DNA from 4 places in the Mesorhizobium sp. M0028 genome. Region 2 is predicted to be linked to each of the others. Evidence: predicted binding sites of a transcription regulator. Region 2 holds the regulator's gene; each other region holds the start of a gene.
The links. Region 2 encodes PhoB, which activates phosphate uptake and scavenging genes when phosphate is short. Its sites were predicted from a motif close to TGTCATNNANCTGTCAT; they were not measured.

Region 1 (2,200 bases), on a different contig from region 2:
GCGTGAGGAAATCCACGACCCGACCGACAATTCCTGGCAGGAACTGCTGGCGCTGCTTGGTACTATTGAACCGACCGAGCTGATCGATCCGACTATCGGCGCCGAGCGGCTGCTTTACCGGCTGTTCCACGAGCATGGTGTCCGCGTCTTCGGCGGCGTGCCGGTCGCCGACCAGTGCTCATGCTCGAGGGAGAAGATCCGCGGCATCCTCGAGGGTTTTTCCGCCGAGGAGATCAGAGACAGCACCGAGGATGGTAGCATTCACGTCGCCTGCGAATTCTGCTCGAAGCAATATGACTTCGACCCGGCGGAATTTGCAGCGGCTCAATAACGAGCGTCAGTGCGGCTGCCTTCGCAGAACTTGGGTTCCTCGCCCCGCAAGGCGGGAAGAGGAATCAAAGTGAACGTCAATTGACGGTGCGCCGCGTGCCTGGCAAATCGAGTGAGAAGGCGGGGATGGCGACGTCGAAGGTCTCGCCCCGCTTGTTGCGCATTGTGTAGTGCCCGACCATGATGCCGGACGGGGTCGAGAGCGGGCATCCAGACGTATACTGATAGCTGTCGCCGGGGTTGAGTCCGGGTTGCTCGCCGACGACCCCGGGGCCGCGCACTTCCTCGACCTTGCCGGTGCCGTCGGTAATGTGCCAGTAGCGCGACAGAAGCTGCACGAACTCGTCCGACCGATTGTCGATGGTCACCTGGTAGCCCCAGACATAGCGGTTTTGCGGCGGGTCGGAATGATCCTCCAGATAGAACGGCCTGACCTGCACTTCGATGTTGCGGGTGACGGCGCTGTACATGAACTGCTCCAAAGCAATGTAGACGGAACTTTCGACGCTCAGCGCAGTTTGATCAACGATGCGCGTCATCTCCTTGCCCGACTCAAGCGCAGGTGCCGAAAAACAATGTCATTTAAGTGACACATGACAATGATGGTGTGCAGGCTTGTGCCGGGCGACTCGGTGTTCTGTCGAATTGTTGAAAACGGCCGTCATGCGGCCAGCATTTCTGGAGTGACCAGATCTCGATGGAACCGACATTCGCAGCCGCCCTCTTTTCCATAGCTCTCCTTCTTTCAAATCTCGCCAGCATCCTGTTAGCTTCGCTGAAGCTGAAGCGAGCAGCTAGGATCGCATCGCCGGCCGCCACCGTGCCACCGGTATCGATCGTCGTCCCGGCGCGCGGCGTCGAGCCGTTTACCGAGGAGACGCTGGAGCGCGCCTTCTCACTCGACTGGCCGCGCTACGAACTCATCTTCTGCGTCGCCCATGCCGACGACCCCGTGGTCAAGTCGATCACCACTGCAATGGCGCGTTTTCCGGCTATACGCGCCCGGCTGCTCGTCGGCGACGACCGCATCAGCGGCAATCCGAAACTCAACAATTGCGTGAAGGGTTGGGAAGCGGCGCTTTATCGCTGGGTCATCCTTGCCGATTCCAACGTGCTTATGCCGAGCGATTATGTCCAGCAGCTGATGGCGGCATGGCGGCCCGACACCGGCCTCGTCTGCTCGACGCCGATCGGCTCGCGGCCTGAAGGGTTTTGGGGGGAGGTCGAATGCGCCTTTCTCAACACACTGCAGGCACGCTGGCAGTACGCTGGAGAGGCGCTCGGCCTTGGCTTCGCCCAGGGCAAGAGCATGTTGTGGAACAAGCCGATGCTTGACGCCAATGGCGGCATCCGCGCACTGGCCGCCGAGATCGCCGAGGACGCCGCCGCGACCAAGCTGGTCAACCGGCTCGGACTTCGCGTCAATCTTGTCGCTTCGCCCTTCGAACAGCCGCTCGGCCGGCGCACGCTTGGCGAGATCTGGTCTCGGCAGGCGCGTTGGGCGCGGCTGCGCCGCGTCACCTTCGCGCTGTTCTTCGCCCCCGAGATCCTGATCGGCGCGGCGCCGCCGCTGCTGCTTGCGCTGATCGCGGCGGCTGACGCCGGCGTCAGCCTGCCGGCAACCGCCATCGCCGTGCTGGTCGCGGCCTACCTGCCGGAATGTGCCTTGGCCTGGGTCAAAGGATGGCACCTGTCGCTGCGCACCATCCTGGCGATGATGGTTCGCGACTGCATGCTGCCGGCGATATGGGCGCGCGGCTGGCTGAGCGGCGCCGTCGACTGGCGCGGCAACGTTATGACCATCCAGACCAAGGCCGTCGCGGAGCTGGAAGAGACCCCGTCCGGCGCCTGATCGGCGCCCCCCGCTCAC
Region 2 (2,200 bases):
CGGCCTCGCCCTCAATCCGGAAGCGGCGGCGGTGCTGACCGTGGTGTTGTCGCTGAATTTCCTGTCGGCCGCCATCATCGACTATGCGGGGCAGGTGGTCGCCGAGGAACAGCGCCGGCTGGACACGCTGACCATGCCGCGCGACGAACTGATCCGCGAATGCATGGCCATCGTCCGGCGCCGGCTGGACGATCCAGATCTTGACGTCCGCAGTGTCGCCCGCATCGCCCTGGCGATTCAGGGAATTACCGACTCCCCTGCACGCGCCATGCTGTGGTCGCCGATCACGCCCCAGACGGACATCGCCTTTGCCGACATGCTGGAAGATGAATTCGGCATCCCGGCCACGGTGGAGAACGACTGCAATATGATGGCGGTGGCTTTGCGCTGGCGCGATCCGGATCGCTATCGCGACGACTTCATCGCCATCCTGCTTTCGCACGGCATCGGCATGGGGCTGGTGTTGAAGGGCGAGCTGTTCACCGGCACGCATTCCTCGGGCGGCGAGTTTGGCCACATGATCCATCGTCCGGGCGGCGCGCTCTGCCGTTGCGGGCGGCGCGGCTGCATCGAGGCCTATGCCGGCAATTACGCCATCTGGCGCAACGCCACGCAGATGAGCGAAGACAGCCAACCGGTCGCCGACGTCAGCGACGCCGACATGCGCGCGCTGGCGGTTCGGGCGCGCGAGAAGGACGGGCCGGAACGCGAAGCCTACCGCAAGGCCGGCGAAGCGCTGGGTTTCGGTCTCGGCTCGCTGTTCGCGCTGATCGATCCGGCACCGGTCGCAATGGTCGGCGCCAGTGCCGCCGCCTTTGATCTGATCGAGCCGGCCTTGCGGAAGGCCATCGCCCAGACCGCCGGCGGCCAGCATTCGGGCTCGATCTCCTTCGATACCGAGCCGAACGAATTGCCGCTGATCCGCGAAGGCTGTGCAATGCGGGCGTTAAGCTTCGTCGACCAGCAGATTTTCGCGCCGGGCGCGCAAATGAGGCCCGGCGTCAGAAAGAACGTAGCCTGACTGGGCGGGTCAATCTTCCCTGATCGCGTAGCCGGCACCGCGGATGGTGCGGATGACATCAGGCATGCGGCCGTTGTTGACGGCTTTGCGCAGCCGCCCGACATGCACGTCGACGGTGCGTTCGTCGATATAGATCGTCTCGCCCCAGACATTATCGAGTAACTGGCTGCGCGAGAAGACGCGGCCCGGATGCCGCATCATGAATTCGAGCAACCGGAATTCGGTCGGCCCGAGCCGGATCTCGGTCTTCTTGCGATACACCCTGTGCGATTCGCGATCGAGCACGATGTCGCCGACCTTCAGCACGCTGGACAGCACTTCCGGCTTGGCGCGGCGCAGCAGCGCCTTGACCCTGGCCATGAATTCCGGTGTCGAAAACGGTTTGACCAGATAGTCGTCGGCGCCGGTCGAAAGACCGCGTACCCGGTCGCTCTCCTCGCCGCGCGCGGTCAGCATGATGATCGGCAGCCGTTCGGTTTCGGGGCGCACCCGCAACCGGCGGCAGAGCTCGATGCCGGAAACCGCTGGTATCATCCAGTCGAGCACCAGAAGATCGGGCACATTCTCCTGCAAACGGATCTCGGCTTCGTCGCCGCGTGTCACCACCTCGACCTGGTAGCCTTCGGATTCGAGATTGTAGCGGAGCAGCACACCCAACGGCTCCTCGTCCTCCACCACCATTATGCGTGGTGCGATCATCGGCTGGGCACCCCCATCATGTCGCCGGTGCGGACATTGTCGTTTCGTCTTGCTTCGGACGATTGACCGGCAATTGCTCGCCGGTCAGCACATAATACGCATTTTCGGCGATGTTGGTGACATGGTCGCCGATCCGCTCCAGATTCTTGGCGCAGAACAGCAGATGCGTGCAAGCGGTGATGTTGCGCGGGTCTTCCATCATGTAGGTCAACAGTTCGCGGAACACCGACGTATATTTGACGTCGATGCGCTCGTCGGCGGCGCGTAGCTTGGCCAACGCGGCCGCATCGCCTGCAGCATACTCCTCGATGACGCCCTGCACCTGGATGAGCACCAGCTGCGCCATCGCATCGATGGAATGCGATAGGTCGCGCGGTGTGACGCTAAGGCCGACCGCACTCACACGCTTGGCGATATTCTTGGCAAGGTCGCCGATGCGTTCGAGATCGCCGGCCATGCGGATCGCCCCGACGACATGGC
Region 3 (2,200 bases), on a different contig from region 2:
CAGCCCTCGGCGATGCGCTCGCCCCTGGTGAAGGCGGCGAGGTTGAAGGCAGTGCCACGGCTGACCGGATAGGCGACCATATGGAAGCCGGGATAGAGGAATGCGGTAACGCAATCGGGCGCACCGATCGCTGCAAAGGCTTGGCCAGCAGGGCTGTCGGCACCGACGGTGGCGCGCCACGCCAGCTCACCTGAAAACCGGCTACTACCGAATTCGGCCGCTTTGCGGGCCAGTTGTTCTCGCACCGACGACCAGACGCCATCCGCGCCGATCAGCAGACAGCCAGCCTCGACCGTTTCGCCATCAGCCGATGCAGTGACGGCAACAGCTTTCGGTCCGGCTGCGATGTCGGTCACCCGCGCGCCAGCGACCAGTTCGATCCCGGGCTGCTCCGAAACCCGCTGCATCAGCGCTGACTGCAGATCGGCGCGGTGGGCGACGAGATAGGGTGCCCCCCAGCGCGTTTCGGCGGCCGGGCCAAGCGGTACGCGCGCCAGCTCGCCCAGCGTGGCGGCATCCTTGAGCACAACCGCCTCCGGCCGCACCGCCGTCGGCAGCAGCCGATCGAGTACGCCGAGTTGTCGAAGAATGCGTGTCGCGTTGGGCGACAACTGGATGCCGGCGCCGGCAGCCTCGAGGTGCTGCGCCTGTTCGAACAGTTTTATCCGATAGCCGCGCTCGGCGAAGGCCAGTGCCGCGGTCAGCCCGGCAACGCCCGCCCCGGCGATGACGACCTGCCGGGACTGCGTTTCCTGCATCAGGCTTGTCGCAGGAGAATCAGGCGGCCTGGTCGATATAAAGGCAGCCCGGCGGCACCGTTTCCAATGCCTTCAGCTTCGGCGAATAGCGATAGAGCGTCGAGCAGTAGGGGCAGACCTTTTCATTGTCGTCGCCCATGTCGAGAAATACATGCGGATGGTCGAAAGGCGGATTGGCGCCGGTGCACATGAATTCCTTGACGCCGATGTCGATTGCCGGATAGCCCGCATCGTTCTGGAAATGGGGAATGGAACCGCCTGCCATCGTCGTCTCCTGATCTTGTCGATTGCATCTGGATCATAACCCGTCTCTTTGCAAGATCGATGAAATGAAACTGTCGCAAAAGCCTGTCAGAGGATAAGTTAAGCCGGTTAACACCGTAATCCGCGGACGGGTGTGAGAAGAGCAGGAACTATGAACGAACTGAAGCCGGTCCAGAACGAATTCATCACCATCGAGGCTGCGAGCCGCGAAGGCGGCAATCCTGACCGCTTCGTCAACCGCGAGTTTTCCTGGCTGCAATTCAATCGGCGCGTGCTCGAGGAATCGCTGAACGCCAATCATCCGCTGCTCGAGCGCGTTCGCTTCCTGTCGATATCGGCGGCCAATCTCGACGAGTTCTTCATGGTCCGCGTCGCCGGTCTTGCCGGCCAGGTGCGCGAGGGCATCGTGCTGAAGAGCCCGGACGGGCGCACCCCCGAGCAGCAGCTCGAACAGCTGTTGCGCGAGGTCGAGCGCCTGCAGGAGGACCAGCAGAACAGCCTTTCGGCGCTGATGCTGCAGCTCAACAAGGAAGGCATCGAGAGCATCACCCGCGATGCGCTGACCAAGGACGAGAAGACCTGGCTCGAGGACCATTTCCAGGAGCAGGTGTTTCCGGTCCTGACGCCGCTGTCGATCGACCCAGCGCATCCGTTTCCGTTCATTCCCAATCTCGGTTTCTCGATGGCGCTGCAATTGCGCCACCGCAAGAACGGCGAGGAAATGAGCGCGCTTTTGCGCCTGCCGGTAGCGCTGAGGCGCTTCATCCGCTTGCCGGATCGCAAGCATCACGTCCGCTTCGTTCCGCTCGAAGAGGCGGTCAGTCTCTACATCGGCAAGCTGTTCCCCGGCTACGAGGTCAAGGGCTCCGGCACGTTCCGCATCATCCGCGACAGCGATATCGAGGTCGAGGAAGAATCCGAAGATCTGGTGCGGCTGTTCGAGACGGCGCTGAAGCGTCGCCGCCGCGGCTCGGTCATCCGGATCGAGTTCGACAGGCTGATGCCGTCCGAATTGCGCGACTTCGTCGCCGGCGAGCTTGGCGTCTCGGCCAGCCGCATCAGCGTGCTTACCGGGCCGCTGGCGCTTAGCCAGATCTCGGAGATCGTCGCCGTCGCTCGCGACGATCTGAAGTTCACGCCCTACAATCCGCGCTTCCCGGAGCGCATCCGCGAGCATG
Region 4 (2,200 bases), on a different contig from region 2:
TGTCAGACCGCGGGCCATCTGATCGAGCGTGTTGCAATGCGGATGATACCAATAGGTGCCGGCATCCGGCGGTGTCAGAGTGTAACGGAAGCTTTCGCCCGCCGCGATGGGACGCTGGGTGAGATAAGGCACGCCGTCCATGGCATTGGCGATGCGCAATCCATGCCAGTGCACACTCGTCGCTTCATCGAGATCATTGACCACGTCTATGGAAAACGGCCTACCTCGCAATAAACGCAGAGTGGGCGGCGGCCCGCCCGCACCGAAACTCATCATCCCTTTGGTGACGGTGCCGGGCAAAATCGACCGACTGATCGCTGAAACCCGCAAGGTCAGATCGGCTGCTACGGCCCTGCCGGCAATCAGCCCGCCTGCAGCGCCGACAGCTACTGCTGCCGTGCCGCCCAGCAAGAATCCCCTGCGCGACATTCCCGACATGAAGCAGCCCTTTCAGTGGAGTATAGCGGACGTGGTGTTGTTGTCTCTTCGTTCACGAATTTCGAACCCTGGCAATGATTCAAGGTCAAGGTGGCGTAGTCTCCGAAGGACTTCAACTGAAGTTGGAGTTTCACTTGCTTTTTGATGATTGCCACACAACGTCGCACTGAGCCGCGAGGCGTCTACGTGGCAGCTCTCGCCGAACGGCGTGTTGTGGGTGTAGCGTGCCCGATTGGCAGGAGTTACGACGCAAGCTATCCCCTTGCCGGAAATGGGCTCGCCTGAAATAGCACATTTGAAGCGGCCACCGTCTCTTAAACGCCCATAAACGCAAACGCCCATAGACGCTCATCACTCGTCAGCGCTCTATCTCGGCCCATTTCTGCTCGCCGCAGGATCGGTGCAAATACGGTCATCCAATTTCAATAACGGAACCCTGTAATGCTGCCGTCACATACGGTGGCTAGGCGGATGCAGGGCGCCCTGCCCGTCCAACCTCTGGAGACAACCATGCGCGCTTTGCCGACTGTCATGGCGCTTGCGGCCCTGCTGGGCACGCAGCCCGCTTTCGCCGAATTCGTCACAGCTTTCGATTTTCCGCAGCCGAAAGACACCAGCGAATTTTACACGGTTATCGAGATTCCGGCGGGAAGCATCACCAAATATGAGATCGATGCCGAGACAGGCCATGTCGTCGTCGATCGATATCAGTCCATGCCGGTCGTCTATCCGGCCAACTATGGTTCCGTTACCAGTTCGTTGGGCGGCGACGGCGACCCGTTGGATGCGCTTGTCTTCACCCGGGAACCCGTTGTGCCCGGTGCTCTGATCAAAGTCCGCGCCATCGGCGTGCTCAACATGGTCGACGGCGGCGAAGCGGATGACAAGATCATCGCTGTGCCGGCTACGGATATCGATCCGCAATATGACGGGGTCAAGACCATCGATGATCTTCCGGCCATCGAACGACAGCGCATCGAGGCATTCTTTCGAGTTTACAAGCAGCTACCTGAAGGCCGCAAGGCCGTTGAGCTGAACGGCTTTGGTGGCGCCAACGTCGCCATCGACATGGTTGGCAAAGCCATTGAAAGCTACCGGAACAAGAAGGACTGACAGGAAAGCAGAATCTCAACAGGAAGCTCATCCATAGGGCTGGTTCCTAGCGGTGTTGGAACACCGCTAGGGTATGCGTTGGGCTTGCGTCGCACTGTTGGATGCGCGCAAACTGCGCTTCGCTTTAGCTCCGGGCGTTTGCTGTTGATAAAGCCAAATCGTTGGCTTTATCTCCGCCTTCGCCTGGTTTCTGCTCGTCCCCTTTGACAGGCAAGCCAAACGGCGCCGTCGCCTCGGGGCATCCATCCTGAATTTTTTTCCATGACGAAATGTTGAGAACCATGTCGCACTGCGCGAGTTCAGGACCTGACGGCAATTGCAGACAAGCGATTTCGCCGTGATGGAAAATGTGGCCGTTGGCGAGGCACTGGCATTCGGCCCGCGCGGGCGTTGCAGCGAGCGCCGCGAAAACCAGAATGTAAGAGGCCGGGATCGTCCTCATGCGCAAGATCATAGCACGATCCGGAACTGTCGCTAGTGTGAACGCTTCACAAGTAACTCGGCGGAGAACTCGTACCGCGGGCGCTCACGATCCTCAATCGTCGTTCGCGTCGGGTTTTGCCCTGTTGTCCGTATTTTGTGGCCCGAATCAAAGGCACGGCCAAGCGACCAAAATGACCAGCAAATCCATCGGCATGCCGCGCCCAAC

Region 1: a site for PhoB is predicted at 907-923, ahead of NKJ93_RS27700 (ceramide glucosyltransferase). Genes of this name have one in related genera too.
Region 3: a site for PhoB is predicted at 1,084-1,100, ahead of NKJ93_RS08525 (RNA degradosome polyphosphate kinase). Genes of this name have one in related genera too.
Region 4: a site for PhoB is predicted at 876-892, ahead of NKJ93_RS19775 (inorganic diphosphatase). Genes of this name have one in related genera too.

The regions. Positions count from the first base shown of each region.
Region 1 covers NZ_JAMYVG010000022.1:22,301-24,500, forward strand. Annotated here, with positions in the region: gene NKJ93_RS27690 (Hsp33 family molecular chaperone) at 1-331, shown strand, start outside; gene apaG (Co2+/Mg2+ efflux facilitator ApaG/CorD) at 408-800, opposite strand; gene NKJ93_RS27700 (ceramide glucosyltransferase) at 1,028-2,182, shown strand.
Region 2 covers NZ_JAMYVG010000002.1:491,097-493,296, reverse strand. Annotated here, with positions in the region: gene NKJ93_RS07490 (ROK family protein) at 1-1,021, shown strand, start outside; gene phoB (phosphate regulon transcriptional regulator PhoB) at 1,031-1,720, opposite strand; gene phoU (phosphate signaling complex protein PhoU) at 1,737-2,200, opposite strand, start outside.
Region 3 covers NZ_JAMYVG010000003.1:160,375-162,574, reverse strand. Annotated here, with positions in the region: gene NKJ93_RS08535 (FAD-dependent monooxygenase) at 1-758, opposite strand, end outside; gene NKJ93_RS08530 (zinc-finger domain-containing protein) at 778-1,023, opposite strand; gene NKJ93_RS08525 (RNA degradosome polyphosphate kinase) at 1,174-2,200, shown strand, end outside.
Region 4 covers NZ_JAMYVG010000010.1:129,369-131,568, forward strand. Annotated here, with positions in the region: gene NKJ93_RS19770 (multicopper oxidase family protein) at 1-438, opposite strand, end outside; gene NKJ93_RS19775 (inorganic diphosphatase) at 910-1,551, shown strand; gene NKJ93_RS19780 (hypothetical protein) at 1,676-2,005, opposite strand.